3 regions of the Parashewanella sp. 2304DJ23-3 genome follow, and region 2 is predicted to be linked to each of the others. Evidence: predicted binding sites of a transcription regulator. Region 2 holds the regulator's gene; each other region holds the start of a gene.

Region 1 (3,254 bases), on a different contig from region 2:
CTCTTGCATTAGAAGCGAGAAGAGCTCAGATGCCTTGATCGTTTGACGACGAATGCTTGTATCGGCTTCATACTGATTATAAAGACGTTCAAACTCATCTTGATCTTCAAAAAACGCATCGTATAGACCAGGCACGTCAGAAGGGCTAAACAATGAAATGTTTTGCTTTTTAATCAGACGAGAGTACATGGTTTTGTTGATTTGAACACCGTAATCTAGGTGACGAATACGGTTGTCTTCAACACCACGGTTGTTCTTGAGAACAAGCAATGATTCAACTTCTAAGTGCCAGATTGGGTAGAATAGGGTAGCTGCACCACCACGAACCCCACCTTGAGAACAAGACTTAACAGCAGTTTGGAAATGCTTGTAGAATGGAATACAACCTGTATGGAATGCTTCACCACCACGGATTGGACTACCAAGCGCACGAATACGACCTGCATTAATGCCAATACCAGCACGTTGACTTACGTATTTTACGATTGCAGACGAAGTCGCATTGATTGAGTCTAGGCTATCATCACATTCGATTAGTACACATGAACTGAATTGACGAGTAGGCGTACGTACACCGGCCATGATTGGTGTAGGTAATGAAATTTTAAATTGCGATGCCGCATCATAGAAACGCTTGATGAAATCAAGACGAGTATCTTTTGGATAGCGTGAGAATAGGCAAGCCGCTACAAGTATGTATAGGAATTGAGCACTCTCGTAAATTTCGTTTGATACACGGTTTTGAACTAAATACTTACCTTCTAACTGCTTAACTGCTGCATAAGAGAAGTTCATATCACGCCAATGGTCGATATAGCTGTCCATCTCATCTATCTCTTCACGAGTATAGTCTTCTAAGATGTGTTTATCGTACTTACCTAAGTCTACTAGGCGAGTAATTTGGTCATATAGTTTTGGTGGCTCAAATTGACCAAATGCTTTTTTACGCAAATGGAAAATTGCTAAACGAGCAGCTAAAAATTGGTAATCAGGCGTTTGCGGAGAAATTAAATCTGCTGCTGCCTTGATGATAGTTTCATGAATTGCTTCTGTAGGAATACCATCAAAAAACTGGAGATGAGAACGAAGTTCTACTTCAGAAACTGATACATTGTTCAACCCTTCGGCTGCCCACGTAATTACGCGGTGGATCTTATCGAGATCGATCCTTTCTCTCTCACCACTTCGTTTAGTTACTGTTAAATTGCTGTTCATTTAAGATGTGCCTTGGTTCATATATCTATCAGCAAAAATGCTGGGTGCCCATGTAAATCTTTCAAGCTGCAATACCATCGGCGAGTCAAGGCAATATGCGGGATTTGGCGTTTTTTACAACCACAACTCTAGGTGCTCGATTAAGTCTACTACACAAGATATAGTGTTTATGTTTTCTTTAGATACAAGATAGTGAGGTTTGACTCATTTTGCAAGTAGTATATGTTGGGGTTATCTTGTGGATAACTTGAGTGTAATTCTTACAGTTAGTGACGGCTAACCCCAGACCTTTTTCCTGTAAAACGCTGCAATACTATCGTTGATAATTTATGCTAAAAAAATTGATTTTTTAATAAGTTAAATATTTGTTAAACACAAAGTTTTAGTTTTTAAACAATGGTAAAAGATCAAGAGGATCTTTGATTGAAAGATCGGCATTCCAACCTTCAGGGTTGTCTTTTTCGCCGATATATCCCCATTCAACAAGCACTGAGATCATACCCGAATTATTCGCCGCATCAATGTCTCTTTGAGCATCACCGAGGTATAAAATATTTTCGGGTTTACATTCAAGTTGTTGTGCAGCTAAAAGCATAGGGGCAAGCTCAGGCTTCTGAACTTTTGTACTGTCACCAGATACAATACATTTCAGTTTATCAGTCAAATTGAGCTTGTTAGTAAGCGGGCGGGTAAATCTTGCGGGCTTGTTCGTTACAATTCCAAAAGGGATATGAATAGATGAGAGAAAATCTAAAAACTTATCCAAATTTTTGAATAGTTTGCCCTTATCACCATTAACCTGTTGATAATGACTGAGCATGCTTAAACGAACACCAGAATGAACATCTTCAGTTTGGTCGGGTAAAGCTGTTTGTACCATGACTAGACTGCCATGAGAAGCTGCAAGCCTTACCTTACTCTCATCACAATGAGAAAAGCCATGATCCTGTAGGCTCAGGTTTAACGCATGAACTAAATCAAGTGCGGTATCAACGAGAGTACCGTCTAAGTCAAACAATACTCCGGTTATTTTAGTGTTGGTATTCATATGGCTTTTTGACAAGCAATCATGTAGTTAACGTCTAGGCTATTGGTATAGCTGAAGATTTCAGTGATAGGGTTGTATTTAACACCTAGGGCATCAAAACAGCTTAACTCTGTGTGTTCTGCTAATTTGATTAACTCTGAAGGTTTAATGAACTTTGAATGATCATGAGTGCCAACAGGAAGCATTTTTAATACGTATTCAGCACCAACAATTGCTTGAATGTAAGATTTTATATTACGATTTATGGTCGAGAAAAATACGAAACCACCAGGCTTTACCATATCGCAACACGCCTGAATAACGGAGAGTGGATCTGGAACATGCTCAAGCATTTCCATGCAAGTAATGACATCATAATGTTCACGATGGTTTTCACGATGCTCTTCTGCGGTGATTTGTAAATAATCAATATCTACTTGGCTTTCAAGTGCGTGGAGACGGGCAACCTCTAATGGTTCAGTACCCATATCAAGACCTTGAACTTTTGCACCAATTTTTGCCATTGATTCTGAAAGAATACCGCCACCACAACCGACATCAAGCACGTGCTTACCGAAAATACCTTGAGCTTTTTCGTCGATATAATTCAGACGAAGTGGGTTTAATAAATGCAGTGGCTTGAACTCACCGTTTGGATCCCACCATGTTGCCGCCATACTTTCGAACTTGGCGATTTCTTCCTGATCTACATTTTGATTGTTTTGCATGTTCAAGCCTGTTTTAAGCGATGCTAAATAGAAAGACACATTATATACCTATATATGGAATTTATTGAAAGTAACTCGTGACTTAATAGTGCGAAATATAAGCAGTCGTTCAAAGAGTTTATAACGTTAAAGCAAGAGTTTATGAGGCTTGGAGGTAATTCGGTCAATATCTGGTCTTTTGTAATACTTTCAGGTCTAGCAGCTTTAAATAACTGTGTTAGAATGAGTCTCTTGTACTGTTAATAAGTACGCTAATTAGCAAAGTACGATTATAAATTAATTTT
Region 2 (3,254 bases):
ATCAAGTCCGGCCATAATTTTAAGCAGGGTGGACTTACCAGAACCGTTTAAACCAAGTACACCAATCTTGGCGCCAGGAAAAAAGCTTAAAGAAATGTCTTTAAGGATTTGCTTTTTTGGAGGGACAACTTTGCCCACTCTCAGCATGCTATATACAAATTGAGCCATAAGTAATCAATCTTGTGGTTAAGTTCTTGACGCAGATTGTACTTTAAGGGCGAAAGAACAAAAAGATTTATCCTGTAAAATTTTATGCTTAGATGCTTGGGTTGTAACCTATAACCAAGTAGAATACGTCCAGCTAAAAATACAAAGCCCTTAACCCTAATAAACTGTTCATTGATCCCATCACTGAACAGACATGTATTGATAAAAATATCGGTTTACCGGAGTAAGCAATGCTAAAAAAAGATATGAATATCGCTGATTTTGATCCAGAACTATTTGGCGCAATGGAAAAAGAATGTGTTCGTCAAGAAGAGCACATTGAATTAATTGCTTCGGAAAACTACACCAGCCCACGTGTAATGGAAGCGCAAGGTTCGATGCTTACCAATAAATACGCAGAAGGTTATCCAGCTAAACGCTACTATGGTGGTTGTGAGTATGTAGATGTTGTTGAAACTTTAGCGATTGACCGTTTAAAAGAACTATTTGGTGCAACTTACGCTAACGTGCAGCCTCATTCTGGTTCTCAGGCAAACTCTGCGGTTTACATGGCATTGCTACAACCGGGTGACAAAGTGTTAGGTATGAACCTAGCACACGGTGGTCACTTAACTCATGGTTCCCCAGTAAACTTCTCTGGCAAGTTATATGACATCGTGCCTTACGGTATCGATGAGTCTGGTCAAATTGATTATGCTGAGCTTGAACAGCTTGCATTAGAGCATAAACCAAAAATGATCATCGGTGGATTTTCTGCATTCTCAGGCGTTGTAGATTGGGCTAAAATGCGTGAAATCGCAGATAAAATTGGCGCATACTTCTTTGTTGATATGGCGCACGTTGCTGGTCTGATTGCAGCAGGTGTTTATCCAAACCCTGTTCCACATGCACACGTTGTAACTTCAACTACGCACAAAACGTTAGCTGGCCCTCGTGGTGGTATTATCATCTCAGCTGCTGATGATGAAGCTTTATATAAAAAGCTTAATTCTGCAGTATTCCCAGGTGGCCAAGGCGGTCCTTTAATGCACGTTATTGCGGGTAAAGCCGTAGCATTTAAAGAAGCGCTATCTCCTGAGTTTAAAGCTTACCAAACCCAAGTGTTAGTAAATGCTAAAGCTATGGTTGAAGTATTCCAAGAACGCGGTTACAAAATCGTTTCTGGTGGTACTGAAAACCACCTAATGCTGGTTGACCTTATCGACAAGGGCATTACAGGTAAAGAAGCAGATGCTGCATTAGGTCATGCAAACATTACCGTTAATAAAAACTCAGTACCTGATGACCCACGTTCACCATTTGTAACGTCTGGTATTCGTATTGGTACGCCTGCGATTACTCGTCGTGGCTTTAAAGAAGCTGAAGCAAAGCAATTGACTCAGTGGGTTTGTGACGTATTGGATGACGTAAACAACCAAGATACGATTCAAACTGTTAAGTCACAAGTGCTCGAACTTTGTTCACGCTTCCCGGTTTATGCTTAATTCAGTGGGATTTAGGCTAAATCTAAGTTAAAATTTAATGGCTGCATTTGCAGCCATTTTTTTAGCAGGAGACGCTAATGCATTGTCCATTTTGCAATACGACCGATACAAAAGTCATTGATTCGAGGCTGGTTGCAGACGGTCATCAAGTTCGCCGACGTCGTGAATGCCTCCAGTGCCATGAACGTTTTACCACTTTTGAAGGCGCAGAGTTAGTCATGCCGAGAGTGATAAAAAGTGATGGTTCTAGACAGCCCTTCGACGAAGATAAATTACGCCGTGGCATATCAAAAGCAGTAGAAAAACGCCCGGTTTCAATGGATCAAATTGAACAGGCTCTTACCAAGATCAAATCTACTTTACGTGCAACGGGTGAACGTGAAATTGGTTCTGAAATGATTGGCAATTTGATGATGGATCAACTGATCGAATTAGATAAAGTTGCTTACATTCGTTTTGCTTCGGTTTATCGCGCTTTTGAAGATGTTTCTGAGTTTGGTGACGCTATTGCGAAGCTAGAAAAGTAATTCTCTTTTAGTTAACGGAAATTTTATGTGGTCAACCTTTGATAGACAAATGATGACCCGAGCAATTCAACTTGCTCGCCAAGGCCAATATACCACCCGGCCAAATCCTAATGTGGGTTGTGTGTTCACAAAAGGTGAGCAGGTTCTTGGTGAAGGGTTTCATCAAAGAACAGGGCAACCTCATGCAGAAGTTAACGCTCTAATTGATGCAGACTATCGAGTTGAGGGTGCTACCGCTTACGTTACCCTTGAACCATGCAGTCACTTTGGTTTAACGCCTCCTTGCGCTCAAGCACTCATCGATAATAACGTTTCCCGTGTTGTTGTTGCATGTTTAGACTCAAACCCACAAGTATCTGGCCGTGGCATCTCAATGCTTGAACAAGCCAATATTCAAGTAGATGTCGGTTTATATGAACAAGAAGCAGCAAATCTAAACCTTGGGTTTTTAAAGAAAATGGCGACTGGAACACCATGGGTTACTGTTAAAGTTGCTGCTAGCCTTGATGGTAAGACAGCGTTAGCGAATGGTGTTTCAAAGTGGATCACTGGAGCTGAAGCTCGCCGTGATGTTCAGCGTTTGCGTCTTAAACATTGTGCTGTTGTTACAGGTATTAATACTGTATTGGCTGATGATTGCAGCCTAAATGTTAGGAAGTCGGAGTTAGGCTCAATTGCAGAACGTCTTGATGAAGTGCTACAACCTTTGAGAGTCGTTTTAGATTCGAATTGTCGCATGCCTATCGACAGTAAAATGCTCCAAATTGAGTCGCCAGTACTTTTGGTTTCAGCTCAGCCTTATCCTGATGCTTTCACGAAAAAATTACCAAATTATGTGACGACGTTGACACTCAGTACGGTAAATACACGTATTGATTTAAACGCATTACTCGGCTATCTAGGTAACGACTGTAATTCAGTCCTAATTGAAGCCGGTTCAACGCTTGCTGGTAGCTTCATTGAACTCGGTTTGGCTGATGAACTGATGCTATATCAGGCCCCGAAAATCTTGGGTAGTCGAGGTCGTAATATGCTGGAGTTGCCAGATTATAGTGCAATAACAGAAATCCCCAAT
Region 3 (3,254 bases), on a different contig from region 2:
CTTGTTTACCAAAATTAAACGGTCTTGCATCTGGACTGCCCAAATAACCACACACTCTTCGGGTTACCGATACTCTGCTCGGATCATGATTTCCACATTTAGGGCAAGTAAAGCCTTTACTGGTACATTCAAATTCACCTAAAAAGCCACATTCATAGCACTCGTCGATGGGAGTGTTCGTCCCATAATAAGGGACTCGGTTATAGCTGTAATCCCAAACATTCTCTAACGCTTCAATGTTATGCTGCATATTTGGGTATTCGCCATAGCAAATAAAACCACCATTTGCGATGAGAGGGTAAGGCTGTTCAAAATCAATTTTATCGTATGGGTTTACTTTCTTTTCAACATCTAAATGAAAACTGTTGGTGTAATACCCTTTATCGGTCACACCTTTTACAATACCAAATTCTTTTACATCAATATGATGAAAACGACTGCAAAGGTTTTCACTCGGCGTACTGTATAAGCTAAAGCCATAACCTGTTTCTTGCTTCCATTGATCAACAGCAGTTTTTAAATATTCAACAATGGCGATGGCTTTTTCACGTAACATTTCACTGTCATAAATATGCTCATCAGTGCCATACAGTGCATTGATGGCTTCATGTAAACCGATATAACCTAGTGAAATGGATGCTCGCCCGTTTTTGAAGATCTCAGTAATATCATCATCTGCATGAAGCCTAACGCCACATGCCCCTTCCATATATAAAATCGGAGCAACTTTGGCTTTAACACCTTTTAATCGGTCAATTCGAGTATCTAATGCTAATCGGGCCACATTTAAGCGCTCATCCAATAAACGATAAAACTCAGCTTCATTATTACCAGATTCTAAGGCAACCCGAGGTAAATTTAAGCTCACAACACCTAGATTATTTCGCCCCTCATGTTGCAGTTGACCATCTTGCTCATAAGCACTTAAGAAGCTACGGCACCCCATTGGCGTCTTGAAAGAGCCTGTAACTTCAACAACTTTGTCGTAGTTAAGAATATCTGGGTACATGCGCTGACTAGCACATTTCAATGCCATTTTCTTAATGTCATAGTTGATATCTGTCGGCTTGTGATTAACACCGTCACGAATCGCAAATACTAACTTAGGGAATACCGCTGTTTTTCGGTTCTTACCTAAACCAGCAATCCTTACCTTCATGATTGATTGCTGAATTAATCGTGATTCCCAACTGGTACCAAGGCCAAAACCAAAGGTGACAAATGGCGTTTGCCCATTAGCGGTATGCAATGTATTTACTTCGTATTCAAGCGACTGAAATGCATCGTGACATTCTTTTTCTGTTTGTGCTTTTGCATAAGCTTCAACATCAGCGATACTCCAATCTCCTGCTATATCTAAGTGCTTCTCATAACTCTTAGTTACAAACTGAGCTAGTACTTCATCGATTCGATTAATCGTAGTACCACCATATATATGACTGGCTACCTGAGCAATAATTTGAGCAGTTACAGCGGTTGCGGTTGAAATTGACTTCGGCGTTTCAATTTCTGCATTACCCATTTTAAAACCATGAGTCATCATGCCTTCCAGATCAATCAACATACAGTTAAACATTGGAAAAAACGGTGCATAATCTAAATCATGATAATGTAACTCACCTGCTTCGTGCGCTTTCACCACAGATTTAGGCAGCATATGCGTTTTAGCATAATGTTTAGCCACAATACCTGCTAACAAATCACGCTGTGTTGGAATAACTTTGGCATCTTTATTAGCGTTTTCATTTAGTAAAGCAGCATTACTTTGTTCTATGAGTCCACGGATTTCTATATTCAAGCTGCTACTCGTTTCTCGAGCAACATCTCTGTCATGTCTATATTCAATATAATGACGAGCAACAGATTTGTAATTTCCCGCCATCAATTCATTTTCTACAAGATCTTGCAACTGTTGAATTTCGATTTCGTGCTGCTGCGCAACCTTTTGAGTTACCGCATTTGCAACGGTTTGCGCATATTCGCTATCATTCACATCTGCAGCTAGAGCTGCTGCTTCGACAGCTAAGAAAATCCGTTTTGCATCAAATTCCGTTTTGATACCATCCCTCTTAATAACTACTGGCATGCCATTCTCCAATTAACAACACTTGTGACAATGAATTGTTCAAACCACAACATATAGTGGCTAAGTTAATCTTATTATACTATCTGTAGGAATTTAGGCAGGCAGTGACTTCAATAATCATGATCAAGATCATGATAAAAAAATCTTTTCTTTTATTAAATTTGATTGCTTTTTTATATCTATAATTAAATTAAATAGGTATGGAGAAAACCCATTGAACAAAATTCCGAAAAGTTATCTACCATCAGCTTACTCAACTGATAGTAACAATTCATCAGTGGATAGCATCGATACGAGTAAACTTAAATCACAGCTCGATTGTATTGATCCTGAAATAGTCGAGTTAACATGGGAATTTTTATCTATCCATTTTCAACTCGAAAACATCGAAAAAGCAAAAGAGGTTTATTTAGCACTATGCAGTTATTTAACTGAAGATCGAAAAAAAGAATCATTATTCTTACAACTAAAAGAATTAGCATTACCAGCAAGCCAACCCCAATTCATCAGCTATTCTTCACTCAAAGGTAATTGTGAAGAAATAGTAATGATGGCTCCTCATTGTTCCCTTAAGTCATTTGTCATATCACCTTCTCTAACTGAATTAGATGCTCAATTGAATCTCCAAATAAAAGTTGCCACAGATACAAAAGATAAATTTGAGAAAGATTTGTATAGAGATAGTTTTAGCGACAGCTATACATTTAACGGAGAAAAAGTCACTCTTGAAAATTTCACAAAATTTAAAGTTGCTTGTGGGAATAACTTAAAAGCTATAATGGCACTTGCCAAACAAGGAGTCGATGCAGATGTCTATGAAGTTATCAAAGGCTTACCATCAGGTGCGCCCAAACCTCTTGCTTTGTCACAAGTTGAGAGAAGCTATTCTGTTTTACTCGAAGATAATGAGTTAACTCTTACCTTCAAAATGTATACCGATATTGCCTTCAATCAGGAAAAAACTCTGCTAAGTAGTGTCATGGCCTATGAATCAGAAGGCTTGGCAAAGTCAGTAGATATTATTGTCTCAGTACAAATACTTGAAGGCATAGCAAAAACTACTGAAGCTAGAGTTAAAACAGGTGATCGAGTTGTCTGTCAAACCACTCCATTTGTAAATTATCCAGCATAATTACCATTATATGCTTTTAAAATGTTTAACAAAGTT

The links. Region 2 encodes NrdR, which represses ribonucleotide reductase genes. Its sites were predicted from a motif close to AAACACNANATNTNGTGTTT; they were not measured.
Region 1: nrdA (class 1a ribonucleoside-diphosphate reductase subunit alpha) is a predicted target of NrdR. The motif match lies at 1,365-1,384, and genes of this name have one in related genera.
Region 3: nrdD (anaerobic ribonucleoside-triphosphate reductase) is a predicted target of NrdR. The motif match lies at 2,129-2,148, and genes of this name have one in related genera.

Annotation. Positions count from the first base shown of each region.
Region 1 is NZ_JBWQOH010000003.1:206,384-209,637, reverse strand. It holds gene nrdA (class 1a ribonucleoside-diphosphate reductase subunit alpha) at 1-1,215, opposite strand, end outside; gene AC1EU2_RS08945 (HAD family hydrolase) at 1,598-2,263, opposite strand; gene ubiG (bifunctional 2-polyprenyl-6-hydroxyphenol methylase/3-demethylubiquinol 3-O-methyltransferase UbiG) at 2,260-2,970, opposite strand.
Region 2 is NZ_JBWQOH010000002.1:234,114-237,367, reverse strand. It holds gene ettA (energy-dependent translational throttle protein EttA) at 1-168, opposite strand, end outside; gene glyA (serine hydroxymethyltransferase) at 399-1,652, shown strand; gene nrdR (transcriptional regulator NrdR) at 1,730-2,179, shown strand; gene ribD (bifunctional diaminohydroxyphosphoribosylaminopyrimidine deaminase/5-amino-6-(5-phosphoribosylamino)uracil reductase RibD) at 2,205-3,254, shown strand, end outside.
Region 3 is NZ_JBWQOH010000008.1:92,162-95,415, forward strand. It holds gene nrdD (anaerobic ribonucleoside-triphosphate reductase) at 1-2,086, opposite strand, end outside; gene AC1EU2_RS14460 (hypothetical protein) at 2,301-3,218, shown strand; gene AC1EU2_RS14465 (low molecular weight protein-tyrosine-phosphatase) at 3,225-3,254, opposite strand, start outside.